Regions from separate parts of the Synechococcus sp. RC10A2 genome, predicted to be linked through region 3. Evidence: predicted binding sites of a transcription regulator. Region 3 holds the regulator's gene; each other region holds the start of a gene.
What was found. Region 3 encodes HrcA, which represses chaperone genes, less so after heat shock. Its sites were predicted from a motif close to TTAGCACTCNNNNNNNNNGAGTGCTAA; they were not measured.

Region 1 (4,113 bases), on a different contig from region 3:
CGATTTGGCGCAGCGGCTCTTCGAGGGCGCGCTTGACGATGGTGACGCCCGTGCGCTCGTCGTCGTTGTCGCCGATGCCGTCCAGCGCGGCTTGCGCCAGCAAGAAGATTTTGCCCCCGCCAGGCACGATGCCCTCCTCTACTGCCGCGCGGGTTGCGGACAAGGCGTCCTCGAAGCGGTGCTTCTTCTCCTTCAGCTCGGTCTCGGTCGCCGCGCCGACCTTGATGACCGCCACACCGCCCGACAGCTTCGCCAGGCGCTCCTGCAGCTTCTCGCGGTCATAGCTGCTCTCCGTGGTCTCGATGAGCCGCTTGATCTGATTGATGCGCCCCACGACGGCTTCATGGGAGCCTGCACCCTCGATAATCGTGGTCTCCTCTTTGCCGATGACCACCTTCTTCGCCTGACCGAGCATGTCGAGCGTCACATTTTCCAGCTTGATGCCGAGATCTTCGGAGATGAAGCGTCCGCCTGTGAGGATGGCGATGTCTTCGAGCATCGCCTTGCGTCGCTCGCCGAAGCCAGGCGCTTTGACCGCGGCGCACTGCAGCACGCCGCGCAGCTTGTTGACCACCAGCGTCGCCAGCGCGTCGCCGTCCACATCCTCGGCGATAATCAGCAGCGGGCGGCGCGCCTGCGCCACGCGCTCCAGCACAGGCAATAGGTCTTGCGCCGAGCTAATCTTCTTCTCGTGAATCAGAATCAGCGCGTCCTCCAACACCGCCTCCATCCGCTCAGGGTCGGTGATGAAGTAGGGCGAGATATAGCCCCGATCGAACTGCATGCCCTCCACAATCTCCAGCGTGGTCTGGGTGCCCTTAGACTCTTCGATGGTGATGACGCCATCCTTGCCGACCTTGTCCATCGCTTCGGCAATCATTTTGCCGATTTCGGGGTCGTTGCCCGCGATGGTGGCGACATACTCGGTCTGCTCGCGCTCGGTGACGGGGATGGCGTGCGCTTTGATGGTCTCGACGGCTTTCGCGACGGCTTTATCGATGCCGCGCTTGAGCGCAATCGCATTGCCGCCTGCCGCGACATAGCGCATACCCTCGTTGACCAGCGCTTGCGCCAGCACGGTCGCGGTGGTCGTGCCGTCGCCTGCCACATCGTTCGTCTTGGACGCGACCTCACGGCACAGCTGCGCGCCCATGTTCTCCCACGGGTCGGACAGTTCAATCTCCTTCGCGACGGTCACGCCGTCTTTGGTGATAATCGGCGCGCCCCACTTGCGATCCAGCACCACATTGCGCCCTTTCGGGCCGAGGGTCACCCTCACCGCGTTGGCGACCTTATTGACGCCGCGCTCTAAGGCGCGTCGAGCCTCTTCGTTGAACTTCAGCATCTTCGCAGGCATAGCGTCTCACCTCCTATTTAGCGTTCGCGTATCGCGTAGATTTGATCCTCGTCGAGGATAAGGTACTTCTTACCCTCGTATTCAAACTCGCTACCAGCGTATTTAGAGAAGACGACGCGCTGTCCGACCTGCACGGTCATCGGCGCGCGCATACCATTATTGAGCAAGCGACCGGGTCCGACAGCAATCACTGTGCCCTCCTGCGGGCGCTTCTTCGCCGTGTCGGGCAAGATGATGCCCGTCTCGGTCTTCTCATCCTCCTCCAGCAGCTCAATCACAACCTTGTCGTTGAGCGGTTTGAAGGTCATAACCATCTACCTCCTTACGATCTGAATTTGAACCTGAATTTAGCACTCTCGGCGTCCGAGTGCTAAAATTAGGATACCCAACAGGGTAGGGGGCTTGTCAAGAGGGCGACTCACTCTAAGCGAGACAACAGCAAGAGGGAGGGATGTGTCGAGAGGCGTTGATTGCTGTCTTTTAGGTGTCTTCGTGATATGGTTTCAGCATACGGGGCGGGGCAGGCACGAGACCTGCCCCTACAAGGTTGACATCGCCGCACCTCCGCGGGGGCAACCCTTGTAGCTGCTCGCTCCAAGTTGCCTATGTCGAAAACACAGTGCCCCGGCACTATTACCGCCTCCGAATGGGGTCGCTGCTGGGTAGGATTTTCTCGTCTCCACCCGAGCTTTCGGGTGCGCGCTTGCCATCGCCTGAGCCAGGCATCCGCAGCCCGCTACTCTCGCGGTAGAAGATGCGCGCCTCCTTCGGGTAGAGCTTAATACGCGACCCCGCGGGGAACAGCTGCCCCGACCAGAGTTCGCGGTAGTCAGCGTCCAGAATGTAGGTGAACACCGCGCCATCCTTGAATCGGGGGGCGATGTTGCCCGTGGGGTTCACTATCACGAAACCGTTCTGGAAGGGGCGATAATACAGTCCGCCTTGATAGTCCGAAGAGCGGAACAGTACCTGAATCCCGCCTGTGGGCTGTCCAAGGGGCACATCGAAGTCGGCGTCGGGACGCCAACTGCGCTGACGGTTGGGTGGCGCGTCGTAGTAGTGTTTGTCCAGATAGAGGTAGTTGTTGCTGTCCGCGCACAGCAAGAAACTCGCCAGCGCGTAAATCTTCTGCCGTCGTCCCTCCACAGGATCGCGCACCGCGTAGCCTGTGTAGACCACACGCAGGCGCGGGCGCTGTTCAATCAGGGTGTTCAGCTGCCCTTCCCACTGTGAGAATGGGAGAAACCCCGCAGGGAGCGAGTAGATGGTCGTAAAGACCTCTTCCATCAGCAGCCCGTCCAGAAATCCTTGGCGCAGGAAGTAGGTATGTGGTTGGTCGCGCGTATAGAGCGCCGCGGCAGTATTGATGATGAATTTCACATCGCGCTCACTGAGCGTGTTGCGCATGTTGATTAAGTGTTTATGCATGGCAGCCATGCGGCTGGCGCGTGTCGGATACTTCTGGAACAAGAAGTTCAGGAAGAAGAAGTCGATAAAACTGTCGAAGTGGATGACATCCACGCCTGGGTCGGCGTAGAGCATCGACAGCCCCACATTTTGCGCCGCCCAGGCAGACGCTTGGGGATTGCCGATGTCCATCGCGTAGCGGTCGGAGCCGAACTGCTGCCGATTGCCGTAGATGTTCAGCAGGAACCAGTCAGGGTGGTTCGTGTCGCAGTAGTAGTAACCAAATAGATCGCGTTGCTGCCAGCTACGGTCGGGTGTGCGAACGCTGTAGATAAGGTTGTAGTAGTATACATTTAGCAGGTCGCTGCGGTGCGTGCGTAACGCTTTGATGTCGTCCCATGTCGCCAACATTAGGTCGAACTCGCGTGCGTAGTAGACCCAATCGCGTTGGTTCTCTTCTGCCCAAGAGTAGTATGGGGCGGCGATTTTCAGGCTGCGCGGCGGGCGGGAACGCCATCGCTGACTGCCCGTGACTTCTAATTTGTCAAAGCGAACAACGCCCGACGAGACGCCAGCGTTGGACCGGACAATCAGGTCGAGCCTGACCCCTTGCGGATTCGAGTTGGGAACCGTGTAGTTGAACACGAGTTCCGTCCATGCGTTGGGCACATTCGTGGTGTTGATTAGATCGGCGCTGCCTGAACCGTCCAGACCGCGCGCACGGACGCGAAGCGAGGCGTTGACCCAGTTCTCTGCCTTCACCCACAGCGAGATGCGGATGGTCTCTCCTGGACGCGGGTAGTCGTTGGAGGGGAAATACATCAACATACTCAGCGAAGCTTCTGCTGTGCTGGAGCTGTTCCGATTGAAACTGATTTTTTGGGCAGCGCGCCCGCTGACTTTGTCCACCTCGTCCAGTTCGGCAGTAAAGCCTGACGGGATAGTACCACGAAACCCTTCCGCGACGCCGTCGCGCACCATGCCAACATCATGGTTGCCGCGGTAGAAGTCGAAATCGAACTCGCCATACAGCGTGGCGTAGTTGATGAGCGGCTGCTGCTGCGCGAGCGCAGCCCCCCAAATCGCGACCGATACAACAGTCCCCAGAACCCGATAGTTTAGACGCATGGGTCTCTCCTCTCGCGCCTATTATACCCCACTTTCGCATCCGCATGCCCTCGCAAAAACACTACACTTGCCCTGACTCGCGTTTTTGCCGCGCGCTGTCCAGCCCAATCGCAATCACGGGCAGCGAGAAGACAAAAGTCTGCAGCCGAAACCGTGCGTTCCCGCTGCAGCCCGCGCTGAGCGTGAAGTAGATTGCCGTCAGCACAAACAGAATCGCCCAC
Region 2 (4,113 bases), on a different contig from region 3:
CAGAACTTTTGGGCTAGCTTGCGCACTTATTCTTCGCGAGAGTCTTCCCAGCACCTCGGAGCCAGCCGGGGTGTTTTTTTAGGGAATCCTCAGCTCTCCCGCTATCACCAGCACCGCCTGCCCGGCAATCTCCACCCGAGTGCCGAGATCGCGACACCACAGCTCGCCTCCCCGCGCCGAGAGCTGGCGGGCTTTGAGCTCAGTCCGGCCCAGGCGCTGCGACCAATAGGGTGTCAACAGGCACTGGGCAGACCCGGTCACCGGATCCTCCGGGATCCCCAACTGGGGGGCAAAAACACGACAGACAAAATCTGGCTGGTCTTCTAGATCCCCTCCCGAGGCAGTGACGATCAACCCAGAAACAGGCAGTGCCTGAACCCGCTCCCAATCCGGCTGCAGCTGCTGCACCTGCTGGGCCGAAGTCAGCACCGCTACCCCCATGCTGCCGCGGTACAACTCCAGAGGAGGGATCCCCAATGCCGCAGCCACCTGCTCTTGGCCTTCCGGCCAGGGTTGCGGGAACTGGGCGGGAAAATCCATCGCCAGCCGCTCCCCCTGCCGCCGCACCTGCAGCCGGCCACTGCGGGTGGAAAAGGCCACCCCCTGAGCTTCCGGGTGAATCTCGGTCAAGAGCACATAGGCGCTGCCCAACGTGGCATGGCCACAGAGTTCTACCTCCGTGGTGGGAGTAAACCAGCGCAGCCCATAGTGGGGAACCTCGCCTTCGGATCCCTGGGGAAGTAAAAAAGCCGTCTCCGACAAATTGTTCTCTGCGGCAATGGCCTGCATCAGCGCCTCTGGCAACTCCTGGGGCAGCAGACACACCGCCGCGGGGTTACCTGCAAAAGGCACTGCCGTAAACGCATCCACCTGAAACAACGGGATCCACACCTTCTCAACCCAGCCCAACTCAGGCCATGATCCCACACCGGCACCAAAAGTAGGGGGATCCGCACCCCGACCGTACCCGCCAAAAGCGGGATCCCACCGACAAAGGCTATTGTCAGGCCAGAAAGTTGGCTGATAAACTAGCACTCGTAAGTCGAGAGTGCTAAGTCGCTTCCCCTCGGGAAGCGGAATTAATGGAAAGAGGAGGACATTCGTCATGGCTGCAGTGGCTCTTAACGTCTCTACCCTGAAGCCGCTGGGCGACCGCGTGCTGGTCAAAATCGCTCAGCAGGACGAGAAAACCGCAGGTGGGATCTTCTTGCCGGACACTGCCAAGGAAAAGCCCCAGGTGGGGGAAGTGGTTGCTGTTGGCCCTGGCAAGCGCAACGACGAGGGCAAGCTGATCCCGATGGAACTGAAAGCCGGCGACAGAGTGCTCTACTCCAAGTACGCCGGCACGGAAGTGAAGCTGGGCAGCGATGAGTACGTGCTGCTGGCCGAGCGGGATATTCTCGCTATCGTTCAGTAATTTTCAGTCCTTCAGCGATCGATCCTCTACATCGCCCTTAGTTCATTCAGCGATCGATCCTCTACATCGCCCTTAGTTCATTCACGTCTGAGAGGTTGAGTATGGCCAAGTCGATCATTTTTAGCGAAGAAGCCCGTCGTGCCCTTGAACACGGCATGGACATTTTGGCGGAAGCTGTAGCCGTTACTCTCGGCCCCAAAGGGCGCAACGTCGTCCTGGAGAAGAAGTTTGGCGCACCCCAAATTGTTAACGATGGGGTAACCATCGCCAAAGAGATCGAGCTGGAAGACCACATTGAAAACACTGGCGTCTCCTTGATCCGTCAGGCGGCTTCCAAGACCAATGACACGGCTGGGGACGGCACCACCACCGCCACCGTCCTGGCCCACGCCATGGTTAAAGAAGGGCTGAAAAACGTGGCCGCCGGCGCCAACCCGATTGCCCTCAAGCGCGGCATCGACAAAGCCGTGAAGTTCCTGGTGGACAAGATCGCCGAACATGCCCGCCCGGTGGAAGACTCCAAAGCCATTGCCCAGGTGGCGGCCATTTCCGCCGGCAACGATGAGGAAGTGGGCCGCATGATCGCCGAGGCCATGGACAAAGTGGGCCGCGAAGGGGTGATCTCCCTGGAAGAAGGCAAGTCCATGACCACTGAGCTGGAAGTGACGGAGGGGATGCGCTTTGACAAAGGCTACATCTCCCCCTACTTCGTCACCGACACGGAGCGGATGGAGGCGGTTCTGGAAAACCCCTACATCCTGATTACCGATAAGAAAATCACCCTGGTACAAGACCTGGTGCCGGTGCTGGAGCAAGTGGCCCGCGCCGGTCGTCCGCTGCTGATCATCGCCGAAGACATCGAGAAAGAAGCCCTGGCCACTCTGGTGGTGAACAAGCTGCGGGGCGTGCTGAGCGTGGTGGCGGTGAAAGCGCCTGGCTTTGGGGATCGCCGTAAGGCCATGCTGGAAGACATCGCCATCCTCACTGGCGGTGAGGTCATCAGCGAAGAGCGCGGCCTGAAGCTAGAGAACGCCCGTCTCGACTCCTTCGGCTCGGCCCGTCGCGTCACGGTAACCAAAGACCACACCACCATCGTGGCGGAAGGCAACGAAGCGGCTGTCAAAGCCCGCTGTGAGCAAATCCGTCGCCAAATTGAAGAAACCGACTCCACCTACGACAAAGAAAAACTGCAAGAGCGCCTGGCCAAGCTCTCCGGCGGTGTGGCGGTGATCAAAGTGGGCGCGGCCACCGAAACTGAGATGAAGGATCGCAAGCTGCGCCTGGAGGACGCCATCAACGCCACCAAGGCGGCGGTGGAAGAGGGGATCGTCCCCGGCGGCGGCACTACCCTGGCGCACCTGATGCCGGCGGTAACGGAGTGGGCGCAGGCCAACTTGTCCGGCGATGAGCTGGTAGGGGCCATGCTGGTTGCCCGCGCGCTGGGCGCTCCGCTGCGCCGCATTGCCGAGAATGCCGGCCAGAACGGCTCGATCGTGCTGGAGCGGGTGAAAGAGAAACCCTTCACGGTGGGTTACGACGCCCAGAACGACGCCTATGTGGATATGTTTGAGGCGGGCATCGTTGACCCGGCCAAAGTCACTCGCTCTGCCCTGCAAAACGCCGCCTCGATTGCCAGCATGGTGCTCACCACCGAGGCCATCGTGGTAGACAAGCCGGAGCCCAAGAGCAACAAGCCCGCTGGCGGTGGCGGCGGCGTGGATGACTACGACTACTAATCTTCGGGCAGGAAGAGGCAGAGGCTTCGCCAGCTAGCGGAAAGTCTGCTGCCTTGTCAGAGCAACCATCTTCCGGGATCCCGGCTGGGATCCCTTTATTCTTGGGCATTTCCCTCTCCCAGGCGTCCGGGGGGTGAGGGCGAGCCATCCTACTAACGGAAGGAGAAGGCGGCGTGGCACGGTTAATCTGCATTGGCCTAGACCTGGCCTGGTCGGCCCGCAACCCCTCTGGCGTGGCAACGCTGGAGGTTGAGAGCGGGGATCCCCAAGCCCCGAACCTGACGGGCCACCTGCGGGACAACCGCCTCTTGCAAACCGACCAGGAGATTGTGGACTTCATCCAAGCCCAAGCGGGAGGGGATCCCTGCCTGGTGGCGGTGGATGCCCCCCTGCGCGTCCCCAACCCCAGCGGCCAGCGGCGGGCGGAAGCCGAGCTGAACCGGGTGTTTCGCGCCTATGCCGCTGGCGCCCACCCGGCCAACCGCCGCCTCTTGGCCAAAAACGGCCAGGTGCGAGGGGAGGCCCTGGTGCAAGCTCTCTCCCGTTATGGCTTTCGCGAGCAGGCCAGCATCGAGCAGGGATCCCTGGCCCGGCAGATCACCGAAGTCTTCCCCCACAGCGCCATGGTGAGCCTGTTTGGCCTCAGCCGCAGCCTCCCCTACAAAGCGCGTCCCCGCCGCACCTGGCTGCAACGAGAACAGGCGTGGCGGCTGTACCAGCAACATCTGCGCGCCTTGGCCAGCGCCGATCCGTCTCTGCAAGGCCACGAGCCCCTGCTCCAAGTGGAGGTGGGATCCCTTAGGGGCCGCCAACTCAAAAACTACGAAGACCAAGTCGATGCCTTAATGTGCGCCTACATCGCCCTCTACGGCTTCCGCTGGGGATCCGAGCGCTGCCACAGCTTCGGCAACCTGCAAGAAGGCCACATTTTCACTCCCCTGCCCCCCTCATTGCAAGGGA
Region 3 (4,113 bases):
ACGGTATACAGGCAACACATAGCGCTGATCCAGCGCGGCAATCGTCTCCGTCAGGCTCGCGTGTGTGGCGGTCATACGCTTGAGTATACCTCGCGCAGGTATAATCCCCGCCGATGACGCCCAGAGTCAGCGTGCTGATACCCAGCTATAATCACGCGCTGTATCTGCCCGCCGCCTTGCAAAGCGTGTTCGACCAGACCTACCGCGACTACGAAATCGTGGTCGTGGACGACGGCAGCACGGACGGCTCGGTGGAGATCCTGCAAGACTACGGCGAGCGTATACGGCTCTTTGTGCAGGCAAATCGCGGCACTTACCCGACGCTGAATCGGTGTGTTGCCGAGTCGCGCGGCGAGTATTTGGCGATTCTGAACTCGGACGACTTGTGGATGCCCACAAAGCTCGAAAAGCAGGTCGCGCTGCTGGACGCGCACCCCGAAGTGGGGTTGGTGCATACAGGGGGCTATTTCATCGACGGCAAGGGCAACATCCAGCCGGGCAACCCGTTGGGGTTCGAATGGCCCCGCACGCCGACGGGGAATATTATCGAGGCGCTCGTGCGCTGCAACAAGATTATCGCCTCGTCGGTGTTGGTGCGGCGGGCGTGCTTCGAACGCTTGGGCGGCTTTCGTGAGGACCTGTTCGGCTCTGGCGACTGGGAGATGTGGTTTCGGATTGCGCTGGAGTGGGACATCGGCTACATCGACGAGCCGCTCACGATGTACCGCGTGCATGGGGCGAACGCCTCGTTCCAGCATCGGCGCGTCTACGAAGACGATGTAAAGGTGCGCACGGAGACGATACATGCCAACGAGCCGCGCCTGTGGCAGCGAGCGAACGATGCGCGGGCGATGCGCCTGGCGTTGGCGCACTCCTACGCCTGCTTGGGCACGGAGTACGCGCTGCTGGGCGACCGCGCGCGGGCGCGTCGGGCGTACTTGCGCTCGCTGCGGCTCTACCCGCTGCGCTTCAAAAGCGTGCTGCGCCTGATGCTCACCTTCCTGCCCGTAAGGCCGCCGCTTTAGCGCCGCGTGCCGACCCGCTGCTTGAGGTAGTCCTCCAGCAGCACCTTGCCGTTCTGCACGGTGTTCATCACCTTCGCCAGCGCGCCTTCCAGCTGGGTCAGCACCTCGTAGGCGTACTCGTCCGCGCCCTGCCGAATTTGCTGCGCCTTCTCGCGCGCCGATTCGAGAATCTCTTGCGCCTGCGTCTGCGCGAGTTGGTAGATTTCGGTCTGGCTCAGCATGCGCTGTTGCTCGGCGTGAGCGCGTTCGAGAATCTGCTCAGCTTCGCGCCGCGCCTGCTCGATGATGCGGCGGGCTTCCTCGTGCGCCTGCGCGATGGTTATCTGCGCCTCGGACTGCGCGCCGCCAATCAGGCGATCCGACTCGCGCAGCACCCGCTCCGCCTTGTCAAAATCGCTCGGCAGGTTCGCCAGAATCTGCTGGACTCGGTTATGACACTCGCCTTTGTCCAAACCGAATACAACAGGTCCGAAGCTCCGCGCGTTTTCGAACGCCTGATCCAGTTCCCGTAGCCACTTCCTAATCGTTGAAACATCCGTGTGTATCATCGTTCGAGCCTCCCCTATGTGGCGTCAATTTCGCCCGATGGGTGGGGGTTCCTGCCGCTTTGGGGGCGAATCGCTCCCGTAGTTTGTGGGCGACATTTGGGGGCACGAGCGTCTCCACTGAGCCGCCCAGCCGCGCGACCTCCTTGACAATCGACGACGACAGGAACGCATACTGTTGATGGGTCATCAGGAAGCAGGTGTCCACTTCGGGCGCGAGTTGGCGGTTCATCGTCGCCATCTGGAACTCGTACTCGAAGTCGGAGACGGCGCGCAGCCCGCGCACGATTGCGCACGCACCGACCTGTTGGGCGAAGTGCGCCAGCAAGCCTTCCAGCGAGGCAATCCGCACATTCGGCAAGTGTGCGCAGCACTCCTGAAGCATCTGCACGCGCTCCTCCAAGCTGAACAGCGGTTGCTTCTGCGAGTTGACCGCGACGGCGACGATGAGTTCGTCGAACAGCCGCGCCGCCCGCTGGATAATGTCTATATGCCCCATCGTCGGCGGGTCAAAGCTGCCTGGGTAGACCGCCCGCCGCACCTGCTCGCCCATCAGGGGAAGTGTACCCGATGGCTGTTCGCCTGTCGACTCGGCGAACCGCTTCAATTCGGCGAGGGTCTCCCACAGCCGCGCGAGCAACCCAAGGCGCGCTTGAGTTCAATCAGATTGCCCAGCTCCACGCATGGTCAGGGCACGCTGAACAGTTCGATCACGACAGCAGACTCGCGCGGCAGAGCTGTGGTGCAACTTGCCTAATTAGAGACGATGTTCATCGTCGTGTTCGTTGGCGCTTCACTTGCTGGCTACCCCATCGCGTCGGCAAGCCTTTGGTGAGTAATTCGCGCGCCTCAGCAAGCGTGAGCGTCGTCTGCGGTGCACTCGTGGTTTGCCACAGTTGCGCCAGCAGATCCAGTGCTGATGTCGGCGCACTGAGCGTCAACAGTGCATTTAGCCGCTGCTTGATAGCCTCTACCTCCTGCTCAAGGCGCGTCAACCGCTGAGTCAGTTCGCGTTCGGCAACCATCTCTATACAATATACCCTTTGCGCCTGTGAAACGGGGTAGAATTACGATGGTGATTGCGCTTGGCTCGGAGATGCACAGTGCAGACGGGCGTGTTGGACTCGCGCAAAGCCGCCATTTTGCGGGCGGTGGCGCGTGAGCACATCCGCACGGGCGAACCTGTCGGCTCGCAGGCGATTGTGCAGCGGTACGCGCTGGGGGTTAAGCCCGCTACCGTGCGCAACGAGATGGCGGCGATGACCGAGTACGGCTACCTCGCGCAGCCGCACACCAGTGCAGGCAGAGTGCCTACCACGCGCGGCTATCGGTACTATGTGGAACACCTGATGGGGCAGGCAACCGCCCTCCGCATCGAGAGCTACTTCCGACGCTTGCCCGAGCATGGCGAGAGCCTGACCGAGCTGTTGCAGGCGACCTTGCAACTACTGGCGCGTGCAGCGCAATCGGTCGCCTTCGCCGCCACCGCGCGCGATGAGACCATGCGCGTGCTGCGCTGCGTGCTGACCCTGTGCAGCCCGCGCCGCGTGCTGTCGGTCGTGATGATGGAACACGGCGAGGTGGACAACCGCTTGGTGGATCTGCAGCACGCGCCCTCGCAGCGCGCGCTCAGCCGCATGCAGGGTATCCTTGCCACGATGGTTGAGGGGCAGACGGTGCGCGCAGTGCTGGCGCTCGACCCCGCCCACGCACCGCCGATGGAATCGCCCGCCGAGCGCGAGACGCTCGCCAGCCTGCTCCGCGCCGTTCAGCAGCAAGTGCAGGAAATCGCCGAGGGCGAGCTGCTCTACGACGGGATGGTCTATCTGCTGCGCCTGCCAGAGTTCCAGCGCGAGGTGCGCCAGTTGGAGGCGGTGCTGCGCGTGCTGGAGGCGCGCAAACCGCTCTACCGCCTGCTGCAACAACGGGGCGACGCCGAGCTGCACATCACCATCGGCGAGGAGAACCCCATCGACGCGCTGCGCGGCTGCGCCCTCATCTACGCACGCTATTATGCAGGCGGGCGACCCGCAGGCGTCATCGGGCTGATGGGACCCGTGCGCATCGACTACGACCACGCGCTGCCCACCGTGCGACACGCCGCCAACGCGCTGAGCGACCTGCTTACGCGCACCCTCTACTCGTAAATAGGAGCCACATCGTGAAAGTTCTGGTGATTGACAACTACGATAGCTTTACCTACAACTTGGTGCAGTACCTGGGCGAGTTAGGTGCGGAGCTGACCGTCGTGCGCAACGACGAGCTGACCGTCGAGCAGGCGCTTGCGCTCCAGCCTGACCGAATTGTGATTTCGCCGGGTCCCTGCACGCCCCATGAGGCGGGCATTAGCATCCCGCTGATTCAGGCGGCGGCGGGCAAGGTTCCGATACTCGGCGTGTGCTTAGGGCATCAGGCGATAGGCGCGGCGTTTGGGGGCAACATCGTCCGCGCGAAGCGCCCGATGCACGGCAAAGAATCGCTCGTGCGCCACACGAATATAGGCGTCTTTCGCGGCACGCCTAACCCGCTGCGCGCCATCCGCT

Region 1: the regulator HrcA is predicted to act here: its motif matches at 1,705-1,731, upstream of groES (co-chaperone GroES).
Region 2: the regulator HrcA is predicted to act here: its motif matches at 1,029-1,055, upstream of groES (co-chaperone GroES).

Annotation. Positions count from the first base shown of each region.
Region 1 is NZ_JANSHP010000042.1:293,560-297,672, reverse strand. Features, by position in the region: gene groL (chaperonin GroEL) at 1-1,357, opposite strand, end outside; gene groES (co-chaperone GroES) at 1,375-1,665, opposite strand; gene NW848_RS05640 (putative glycoside hydrolase) at 1,991-3,892, opposite strand; gene NW848_RS05635 (ArnT family glycosyltransferase) at 3,954-4,113, opposite strand, start outside.
Region 2 is NZ_JANSHP010000090.1:1,779-5,891, reverse strand. Features, by position in the region: gene NW848_RS12175 (apocytochrome f) at 1-17, shown strand, start outside; gene NW848_RS12170 (PhzF family phenazine biosynthesis protein) at 79-927, opposite strand; gene groES (co-chaperone GroES) at 1,106-1,417, shown strand; gene groL (chaperonin GroEL) at 1,519-3,153, shown strand; gene NW848_RS12155 (DUF429 domain-containing protein) at 3,327-4,113, shown strand, end outside.
Region 3 is NZ_JANSHP010000023.1:42,651-46,763, reverse strand. Features, by position in the region: gene NW848_RS02520 (acetylornithine transaminase) at 1-75, opposite strand, end outside; gene NW848_RS02515 (glycosyltransferase) at 114-1,025, shown strand; gene NW848_RS02510 (ATP synthase F0 subunit B) at 1,022-1,573, opposite strand; gene coaD (pantetheine-phosphate adenylyltransferase) at 1,545-2,123, opposite strand; gene NW848_RS02500 (hypothetical protein) at 2,341-2,595, opposite strand; gene hrcA (heat-inducible transcriptional repressor HrcA) at 2,656-3,717, shown strand; gene NW848_RS02490 (anthranilate synthase component II) at 3,732-4,113, shown strand, end outside.